Regions from separate parts of the Streptomyces sp. NPDC044061 genome, predicted to be linked through region 2. Evidence: riboswitches for the same ligand, from Rfam matches in the RefSeq annotation. Region 2 holds a riboswitch; each other region holds the start of a gene.

Region 1 (3,267 bases), on a different contig from region 2:
GGCATGGCTGTCCTTGTCGTTCAGAAGGTGATGAGGGTGGCGTGGGGAGGGAAGTCGTGGCGGCCCGGTCGCGGTCACTCCGACCGGCTCGGTCCGGCTCGGTCCGGCTCAGAGGACCTTGCTCAGGAAGTCCCGGGTCCGCTCGTGCCGTGGCTTGTCCAGCACCTGGGCCGGCGGGCCCTGTTCGACGATCTTTCCGCCGTCGATGAAGACGATCCGGTCGGCGACCTCACGGGCGAAGCCGATCTCGTGGGTGACGATGACGAGGGTGGTGCCGCTGGTCGCCAGGTCCTTGATGACGGAGAGGACCTCGCCGACCAGTTCGGGGTCGAGCGCGGAGGTCGGCTCGTCGAAGAGGATGATGCCGGGCCGCAGTGCGAGGGCGCGGGCGATGGCAACGCGCTGCTGCTGGCCGCCGGACAGCTGCCTCGGGTAGGCGCCGGTACGGTCGCCGAGGCCGACCCGGGTGAGCAGTTCGCGGGCCAGCTCCTGGGCCTCGGGCCTGGCCAGCCTGCCCGTGGCGACGGGGGCGGCGGCGACGTTGTCGAGGACGGTCAGGTGCGGGAAGAGGTTGAAGTTCTGGAAGACGAAGCCGATCCGGCTGCGCTGGGCGAGGATGGCCCGCTCGCTCAGCTCCTTCAGCCGGTCCCCGTTCCGCTTCACGCCGATCAGCTCGCCGCCGACGCTGACATGGCCGACCTCGGGCTTCTCCAGGTGGTTGATGACCCGCAGCAGTGTGGACTTGCCGGAGCCGGAGGGCCCGATGACGACGGTGACCTCGCCGGGGCGGACGGTCAGGTCGATGCCGTCCAGGACACGATGGGTGCCGTACCACTTGTGGACGTCGTGCACCTCAAGGGCGGCAGGCGTCGAGCGAAGGGTGTCGGTGGTGGTCATACGGCGGCCTCCCGCAGCCGGGCCCGGAACTCGGCGAGGCCCGCCCGTGCCCGCTGCAGCGGTGTCGGCGGCAGACTGCGGGTGGCACCGCGGGCGAAGTACCGTTCCACGTAGAACTGGACGACTGACACCACGCTGGTCAGGATCAGGTACCAGACGGTGGCGACGAGCAGCAGCGGCACGATGTCGCCGGGGTAGGTGCTGCCCATGCTCTGCACCGAGCCGAACAGGTCGAGCAGGGAGACGTAGAACACCAGGGACGTGCTCTTGATCAGGCCGATGAGCTGGTTGACGTAGTTCGGTGTGATGGACCGCAGGGCCTGCGGGAAGACGATGCGGGTGAACTGGTAGCCCTTCGGCAGGCCGAGCGCGGCCGCCGCCTCGTGCTGGCCCTGGTCGACGGAGAGGATTCCGCCGCGCACGACTTCGGAGGCGTAGGCCGCCTCGTTGAGGCTCAGTCCGATGACGGCGACCGTCATGTCGGTGGCGAGCCGGGACTCGTCGAAGGTGACGAAGGCCGGTCCGAAGGGAATGCCGAGGCTCAGCGTCTTGTACAGGGCGCTGAAGTTGTAGAGGAAGATCAGGACGACGATCAGCGGGACGGAGCGGAACAGCCAGGTGTACGTCCAGCTCACCGCCCGCAGCACCGGGCTGCCGGAGAGGCGGCCGAGGGCCAGCAGGATGCCGCCGAGGAGGCCGAGCACCGCGCTGAACGCGGCGACTTCGAGGGTGACGGCGAGCCCGTCGAGGATGGTGGGGCGCAGGAACCAGTAGCGGAAGCGGTCCCACTGGTAGAAGGGGTTGGTGGCCAGTCCGTGCGCAATCTGCGCGACGAGCACGAGGACGACGGCGGTGACGATCCACCGGCCGGGCCGGCGCAGCGGTTGAACGCGTTGCGCTGCAAAGCTTTTTGACGGTGTTTCGACGGGGGGCGCCTCGGCGAGGGACACGGCGGCGCCTGGGGGTTCACTCATGGCGGGCTCCGGCGGAGTCGGACACCCCGGGATCGCGGCGAGCGGATGCGGGCCACCGCGGCACTACGGCACGGGGTGGCACACGGGAACGCACGGGAACCGGGGGCTGGGCGGACGGCGGCACACCGCGCCGGCGGTGTGCGTCAGGAACGCGGGGGCTGGAAGGGAGAGGTCAGCCCCGACAGCGGGCACGGCCCGATGCGGTACACAGTGCGCTGTTGACGCGGAGCAGATCGACGGCACGGTCGGCGACGAGGAGCCCGGCGTACGGCGCGACGCGGCTCTGGACACGGCTCGTCGCCGTCCTGAGAGCTGCGTACATGGCGTCACCTGTCACTGTTCCGGCCCCGCGGGGCCCTCGCGCTTACCGAAAACGTCGTCCGGTCCGGTCGTCACCTGGGGCACCCCACCGCGATGCGAGGGTTGCCGGTCAGCGAGCCAGGGCTTGGCGCTGACGCTCATGACCGTTCTGAGCCGTAAGTAAGGCAGTTGACCGTTCGAATGTCAACGGTTGTCCGGTGGGTGGACCTGCCCGGTGGGCTCTCACCTGCGACAAGTGCCGGGCGTCTCCGCCGCGTGGGCCGTCCAGTCCAGGATCTGGACCGCGGCTCCGGCCGCCTCGAGGCCCCGGCAGCGGCCGTGGTGGCGGCGGGCGATGCCGTCGAGGTCGAGGTGGGCGCCGAAGGCCGGGTGGGCGGCCAGACGGCGGGCGTGGGCCCACAGCGCCGGGTGGTCGGCGACGCGGTGCACGGCGGACGCGTCGAGGTGGTAGCGGTGCACGGTGTCCAACTGCACCAGAGCCACCCACAGTTCGATGTCGGCTGCGGTGAGCCGGCCGTCGACGACGTACTCCTCACCCTCCAGGTACCGCTCCAGCCGGCCCAGTGTGTCCAGCAGCGCGTCCAGGGCGGCGGCACGCTCGGCGGGGTCGGAGTCGGCCCGTCCGGCGCGCTGCGCGGCTTCCTGGATGCCCTCGGCGCAGAGCCGTTCGACGGCTTCGATCTGACTCTCCGTGCCGCACGGGTACAGGGAGGGTCGGCCGTCGCGCGGGAAGCGGTCCAGGTCTCGCAGGATGTCCGGCGTGTGGGTGCTGACGATGCGTCCGGACCAGTCGTCGCTGAGCACCGGCGCCAGGGCGGGTCCGCGGTAGTGGTGGGCGCTCGCCTCGTACAGCGGGCGCAGGGCCGAGTGGCCGCCGCCTGGACAGTCCGGCACGGCGGGCAGGAGGGTCACCGGACAACCGGCGTCGAGACCGAGGAGGCTGTGACCGATGGCGAGGCGCAGCCCGTCGGGACAGGCGGTGGACAGATGGAGGCGGTAGCGGTGCGGCACGGCGTAGTGGCCGCTGCGCGCGTCCTGGCCGATCCGGCCCCGGAAGAGGGGGCCCGTGCGGCGG
Region 2 (3,267 bases):
GGACCATGTACGAGCACGCCAACGTCATCGAGGTGCCGGGTCCGGCCGTCGACATCGTCGGAACCGGAGGCGACGGCGCCAAGACGGTGAACATCTCCACGATGTCGTCGATCGTCGTCGCCGGCACGGGGGCGAAGGTCGTCAAGCACGGCAACCGCGCCGCGTCCTCCGCCTCCGGGTCCTCCGACGTCCTGGAGAAGCTCGGGATCAATCTGAACCTGACCCCGCAGCGGGTCGCCGAGGTCGCCGAGGTCGCCGGGATCACCATCTGCTTCGCGGTGAAGTTCCACCCGTCGCTGCGCCATGTCGCGGCGGCGCGCGGCCAGTTGGGCATCCGCACCACCTTCAACGTGCTCGGCCCGCTGACCAACCCGGCCAAGGTGCGCGCCCAGGCGGTCGGTGTCGCCGACCCGCGCATGGCGCCGATCGTGGCCGGGGTCCTCGCCGAGCGCGGCAACTCCTCCCTGGTCTTCCGGGGCGACGACGGCCTGGACGAGCTGACGACCACCTCCACCTCCCGGGTCTGGGTGGTCCGGGACGGCAAGGCCACCGAGGAGAGCTTCGACCCCCGGGACGTCGGCATCGACCTCGTCCCCGTGGAGGCCCTGCGCGGCGCCGACGCGGCCTACAACGCGGAGGTCGCCCGCCGGCTGCTGGACGGCGAGCAGGGGCCGGTGCGGGACGCCGTGCTGCTGAACTCGGCGGCCGCGCTCGTCGCTCTGCGCCCGACGGACGCGCCGCTGGCCGAGCAGCTGCGCGCCGGCATGTCCAAGGCGGCGGAATCGATCGACTCGGGAGCGGCGAAGCTGGCGCTGGAGCGGTGGGTGGCCGCGAGCAACGCCTGACGTCCGCCGTCGAGGACGCGGGGCGCAGTCCAGATGGCGGACTGCGTCTTGCGTGCCGAAGATCGTATGGCAGGATACTGAACCAGGTCATGAGTGACAGTCATTCGGCCCCGGCCGACTGTCCGGCAACCCTCCGTCCGTGGCGGGGTGCCCCGGGTGAAGACCAGGCCGTGGGCAGCGAGGTCTACGGCAAGCGCGGACCCCTCGCAAACCAGGGGTCCTGGTCGTCGAGGGAGCCTTCTGTGAGCAAGCGAATGCGATAGGGCGTAGAGCCCCGCCTCCGCACACCCCTTTCGCCTGTCTTCACCTTTTCCCGTGCTCGAGCCGTACCCGCTCGCACGGTGAAACCCCTTGCCTCTCACAGGAGTTCGCCATGTCTGCTCTCACCGCTGCCATCGACCAGACCGTTTGTGTCCATCTGCCTGTTCTGGGCCGGGATGTCACCGTCCCGCTCGTGACGGGCGGCGAGGTCGCCTACGCGGCGCTCGACTACGCGGCCAGCGCCCCCGCCCTCCAGCGTGTCTGGGACGACGTGGCCGCCTACGCGCCGTACTACGGCAGCGTCCACCGCGGTGCCGGCTACCTCTCCCAGCTCTCCACCGACCTGTTCGAGAACGCCCGCCGCACCGTCGCCGAGTTCCTCGACTGCCGCGAGAGCGACCAGGTGATCTTCACCCGCTCGACCACCGACTCCCTGAACCTGCTGGCCCGCGCGCTCCCCGCCGACTGCCAGGTCTTCGTCTTCGAGACCGAGCACCACGCCTCCCTGCTGCCCTGGCAGGGCGCCCGCGTCACCTACCTCGACGCGCCGCGCACCCCGTGGCAGGCCGTCGAGACCCTGGAGCGGGCGCTGGCCGACCGCGACCCCCACGGCCCGTCCCTGGTCTGCGTCACCGGCGCCTCCAACGTCACCGGCGAGCTGTGGCCGGTGCGCGAACTGGCCGCCGCGGCCCACGCGCACGGCGCCCGGATCGTCCTGGACGCCGCTCAGCTGGCCCCGCACCACCCGGTCTCGGTGCGGGACCTGGACGTCGACTGGGTCGCCTTCTCCGGCCACAAGCTGTACGCGCCCTTCGGCTCCGGCGTCCTGGCCGGGCGCGCCGACTGGCTGACCGCGGCCGAGCCGTACCTCGCGGGCGGCGGCGCGAGCCGCAAGGTCACGCGGCGCGAGGACGGGGGAGTGGCCGTGGAGTGGCACGAGACCGCCGCCCGTCACGAGGCCGGCTCCCCGAACGTCATCGGCGCCTACTCCATCGCCTCCGCCTGCAAGGCGCTGACGGAGGCCGGCTTCGACACCCTGGTGGCCCGCGAGCAGTACCTGATCTCCAGGGTCCGCGCCGGCCTGGCCGAGGTCCCCGAGGTCAGGATCCTCTCCCTCTTCGGCGACGACGCCCCGCGCGTCGGCGTCCTCTCCTTCGTCGTCGAGGGCTGGAACAGCTCCCACTTCGCCGCCGCCCTCTCCGCCGAGTACGGCATCGGCGTCCGCGACGGCCTGTTCTGCGCCCACCCGCTGGTGCGCACCCTGCTGGGCGGCGACCCGGGGACCCAGGGCGAGTGCGGTGCCCCCGAGGCCGAGCCCGGCGAGAAGTCCCTGAACGCGATCCGGGTCAGCTTCGGCGCCGGCACCCCCGACGAGCACGTCGAGCGGTTCGTGAACGCGGTGCGGGAGTTGGTCCGGGACGGCGCCAAGTGGCAGTACCGCACCGAGGACGGCCGCTGCGTCCCGGCCGTCTGACGGACGCTCGGCACCGCCGTATACGCTCCCCTTGGACAACGACCAGCAGGACGCTGGACAGGGGGAGTTCGGGGTGCAGGCGCTGCGCGCGACCGATCCGCGGCGGATCGGGCCGTACCAGGTCCTGGGCAGGCTCGGCGCGGGCGGCATGGGCGAGGTGTATCTCGCCGAGTCGCCCAAGGGGCTCGGTCTGGCCGTGAAGGTGGTCCGGGCGGAGCACGCCGAGGACCGCACGTTCCGGGCCAGGTTCCGGCACGAGGTGCGGGCCGCGCAGACCGTGGGCGGCGAAGGAACCTTCACGGCCCGGGTCGTCGACGCCGACACCGAGGCCGAACGGCCCTGGATGGCAACGGAGTTCGTGTCCGGACCGAACCTGCGCGACGCGGTCGTGGACCACGGGGCGCTGCCCGAGTCCGCGGTCCGCCTGCTCGCCGCCGCGCTCGGCGAGGCGCTCGCCGCCATCCATGCGCAGGGGCTGGTCCACCGCGACCTGAAGCCGTCCAACATCCTGCTCGCCCCCGACGGGCCACGGGTCATCGACTTCGGGATCGTACGGGCCCTGGAGGCGACCTCGCTGACCCGCACCGGAGCGGTGGTCGGGTCGGTCGGCTACGTCTCACCGGAGCAGATCCGCAACGGGGGCCAGGTCGGCCCCCCGAGCGACGTCTTCTCCCTCGGCGCGGTCCT
Region 3 (3,267 bases), on a different contig from region 2:
CCCCGTTTGGCGTGCAGCGAGCCCGCCGCACCGTCGGGGCGTACCTCGTACGAAACCGGGCCGCGGTTGGACGCGACCAGCACCTCAGCACCGTGCGTGGAAGCCATGAGTCTCAACCTAGCCCGGCCCGGAAACGCTCAAACGTACGTGCCACCCCCCGAGGGGGCTGTATACAGCCGTTTCTCGTGCGCGCGTGCGCCGCTCACGCCACCCGGCGCGCCGCGTACTCCGCGATCTCGGTCATCGGCGGCCGCTCCTCGGTGTCCACCGAGTAGGTGCGCGGCTCGAACCCGTCCGCACTCCGCTCGAACTGGGTGAGCGCCGGACGGACGAGGTGGCCGCGGGCGAGCCTGAGCTGCGCCGTGCGGTAGATCGCCGCGGCCATGCGGCCCAGCGCCTGCCCGTCCTGGTGCCGGTGCTTGCGCACACCCACGTCGACCTGGGCCAGCGCGTCCAGGCCCACCAGGTGCAGGGCGTCCACCAGCATGCCCAGCTCGACGCCGTACCCCACCGGGAACGGCAGCTGCTCCAGCAGCGAGCGACGGGCGGCGTACTCGCCGCCGAGCGGCTGGACGAAGCCGGCCAGCTGTGGCCAGTGCATGTTCAGCAGCGGGCGGGCCATGAGTTCGGTGACCCGGCCGCCCTGTCCGGCCGCGCCGGCGAGCGGACGGTCGTACATGGCCTTCACGAGGTCGACGCCCGGGTCGGTCAGCAGTGGGCCGACGATCCCGGAGACGAAGTCGGAGGAGAACTCCCGCAGATCGGCGTCGACGAAACAGACGATGTCCCCGCCGGTCACCAACAGGGAGCGCCACAGGACTTCACCCTTACCGGGGACGGCGGGGATGCGCGGCAGGATGTCGTCGCGGTGGACGACCCGCGCGCCGGCGGCGGCGGCGACCTCGGAGGTGCGGTCGGTGGACCCGGAGTCGACGACGACGATCTCGTCGACCAGCGGGACCTGCTGCATGAGGTCGTGACGGACGACCGCGACGATGTCGCCGACCGTCTCCTCCTCGTTCAGCGCGGGCAGGACGACGGAGACGGACTGACCGGTGCGCTGCTTGGCGGCCAGTATCCGGTGCAGGGGGCGATCGGCCACGGACCAGGAGCGGGTGGCCAGCCAGCGCTCGACTTCTTCCAGCACGGTCTGCGGCTCCTCACTGTCGCGATCACATGTGGTGACACGGTGTGATCCATCTCGCGGTTCGGACGACTATCTCAACTGTCCTGGCCTTCGGTTACAGTCTTGAACAACGCCGATGACCATCGCATGTCGGGGGTCAAGAGCGTTTACAACCGCATACCGCTCATCCAGAGGGGCAGAGGGACACGGCCCGATGAAGCCCCGGCAACCCCCCTGAGCCGAACTCGTTCACGCGAGGCTCCCGGTCAGGGAAGGTGCCAAATCCGTCTCACGGCGAGGTGCGTCGTGAGGAAGATGAGGAGAAAGGGCCTCGCCTCCATGGCTGTGCAGACAGTTGCAAGCACCAGCAATCCCACCGTAGACCTCGGCCCCGCAGCGGCCCTGAGCTGTCGCGAGTGCGGTCACCGGGTGCCCCTCGGACCGGTGTTCGCCTGCGAGGAGTGTTTCGGCCCGCTGGAGATCGCCTACGACTTCTCCGCCTACGACACCGAAGAGCTGCGCAAGCGCATCGAGGCGGGCCCCGCGAACATCTGGCGCTACGCGCCCCTGCTCCCCGTCCCCGCCGACGTGGCCGACAAGCCCAACATCAACCCGGGCTGGACCAAGCTCGTCAAGGCGGACAACCTCGCGCGCGAACTGGGTGTCACCGGCGGGTTGTATGTGAAGGACGACTCCGGCAACCCGACGCACTCCTTCAAGGACCGCGTCGTCGCCCAGGCCCTGGAGGCCGCCCGCGCCTTCGGCTTCACCACCCTCTCCTGCTCCTCCACCGGCAACCTGGCCGGCGCCGTCGGCGCCGCCGCCGCCCGGGCCGGCTTCCGCTCCTGCGTGTTCATCCCGCACGACCTGGAGCAGGGCAAGGTCGTCATGGCCGCGGTCTACGGTGGCGAACTCGTCGGTATCGAGGGCAACTACGACGACGTGAACCGCTTCTGCTCCGAGCTGATCGGCGACCCGGCCGGCGAGGGCTGGGGCTTCGTGAACGTCAACCTGCGGCCCTACTACGCGGAGGGCTCCAAGACCCTGGCGTACGAGATCTGCGAGCAGCTCGGCTGGCGGCTCCCGGACCAGATCGTGGTCCCGATCGCCTCCGGCTCCCAGCTCACGAAGATCGACAAGGGTCTGCAGGAGCTGATCAAGCTCGGTCTCGTCGAGGACAAGCCGTACAAGATCTTCGGTGCCCAGGCCGAGGGCTGCTCGCCGGTGTCGACCGCGTACAAGGCGGGCCACGACGTCGTACGGCCGCAGAAGCCGAACACCATCGCCAAGTCCCTGGCCATCGGCAACCCGGCCGACGGGCCGTACGTCCTGGACATCGCGCGCCGCACGGGCGGCGCGGTGGAGGACGTGACCGACGAGCAGGTCGTGGACGCGATCAAGCTGCTGGCCCGCACCGAGGGCATCTTCGCCGAGACGGCCGGCGGCGTGACGGTGGGCGTGACGCGCAAGCTCGTCGAGAACGGCGTCCTGGACCCGTCGCTCACCACGGTCGTCCTCAACACCGGCGACGGCCTCAAGACCCTGGACGCGGTGGCCGGCACCGGTCTCACCGCCACCATCCGCCCGACCCTGGACTCCTTCCGAGAGGCTGGCCTCGCATGAGCGTGACCGTTCGCATCCCGACCATCCTGCGCACCTACACGGGTGGCCAGGCCGAGGTCGCCGCCGAGGGCGCGACCCTCGCCGACGTCATCGAGGACCTGGAGAAGAACCACACCGGCATCGCCGCGCGTGTGCTGGACGACCAGGGCAAGCTGCGCCGTTTCGTCAACGTGTACGTCAACGACGACGACGTCCGCTTCGAGCAGGGGCTGGAGACCGTGACCCCCGACGGCGCCGGTGTCTCCATCATTCCGGCCGTCGCCGGGGGCTGATAATTACCTTCGGTAACCGCGGTTACCGATTGTTCATCGAATGGCCTCCTCCGTGAGAGAAACGGAGGGGGCCATTCTGTGTGATTGAGCGCGGTACAGTTGGGGAACGCGTTCCGGACCTGCGGGTCGCAGGCCTCGGAATCATGCCGTACGCCCGACAAGAAACAGCCAAACTGTGCGGGTTTTATGCGGCTTTTGAGCCATTTGCGGGGCCCGACTTGCCCTGAATTCAGCCGAATTCTCGGC

What was found. Region 2 has a riboswitch for S-adenosylmethionine ahead of AC07CM_RS30535 (aminotransferase class V-fold PLP-dependent enzyme). Riboswitches for the same ligand answer to the same signal wherever they lie in the genome.
Region 1: it holds a riboswitch for S-adenosylmethionine, as region 2 does, so the genes downstream of both, AC07CM_RS18175 (amino acid ABC transporter permease) here and AC07CM_RS30535 (aminotransferase class V-fold PLP-dependent enzyme) in region 2, are expected to answer to the same signal.
Region 3: it holds a riboswitch for S-adenosylmethionine, as region 2 does, so the genes downstream of both, thrC (threonine synthase) here and AC07CM_RS30535 (aminotransferase class V-fold PLP-dependent enzyme) in region 2, are expected to answer to the same signal.

The regions. Positions count from the first base shown of each region.
Region 1 covers NZ_JBWKFL010000010.1:121,289-124,555, reverse strand. Annotated here, with positions in the region: gene AC07CM_RS18185 (transporter substrate-binding domain-containing protein) at 1-5, opposite strand, end outside; gene AC07CM_RS18180 (amino acid ABC transporter ATP-binding protein) at 109-897, opposite strand; gene AC07CM_RS18175 (amino acid ABC transporter permease) at 894-1,871, opposite strand; SAM riboswitch class IV at 2,227-2,337, opposite strand; gene AC07CM_RS18170 (glutathione S-transferase C-terminal domain-containing protein) at 2,415-3,267, opposite strand, start outside.
Region 2 covers NZ_JBWKFL010000020.1:151,492-154,758, reverse strand. Annotated here, with positions in the region: gene trpD (anthranilate phosphoribosyltransferase) at 1-845, shown strand, start outside; SAM riboswitch class IV at 931-1,047, shown strand; gene AC07CM_RS30535 (aminotransferase class V-fold PLP-dependent enzyme) at 1,219-2,580, shown strand; partial or broken gene AC07CM_RS30530 (serine/threonine-protein kinase) at 2,612-3,267, shown strand, end outside.
Region 3 covers NZ_JBWKFL010000018.1:10,745-14,011, forward strand. Annotated here, with positions in the region: gene AC07CM_RS27940 (alpha,alpha-trehalose-phosphate synthase (UDP-forming)) at 1-107, opposite strand, end outside; gene AC07CM_RS27945 (glucosyl-3-phosphoglycerate synthase) at 203-1,147, opposite strand; SAM riboswitch class I at 1,308-1,448, shown strand; gene thrC (threonine synthase) at 1,466-2,749, shown strand; gene AC07CM_RS27955 (ubiquitin-like small modifier protein 1) at 2,746-3,021, shown strand.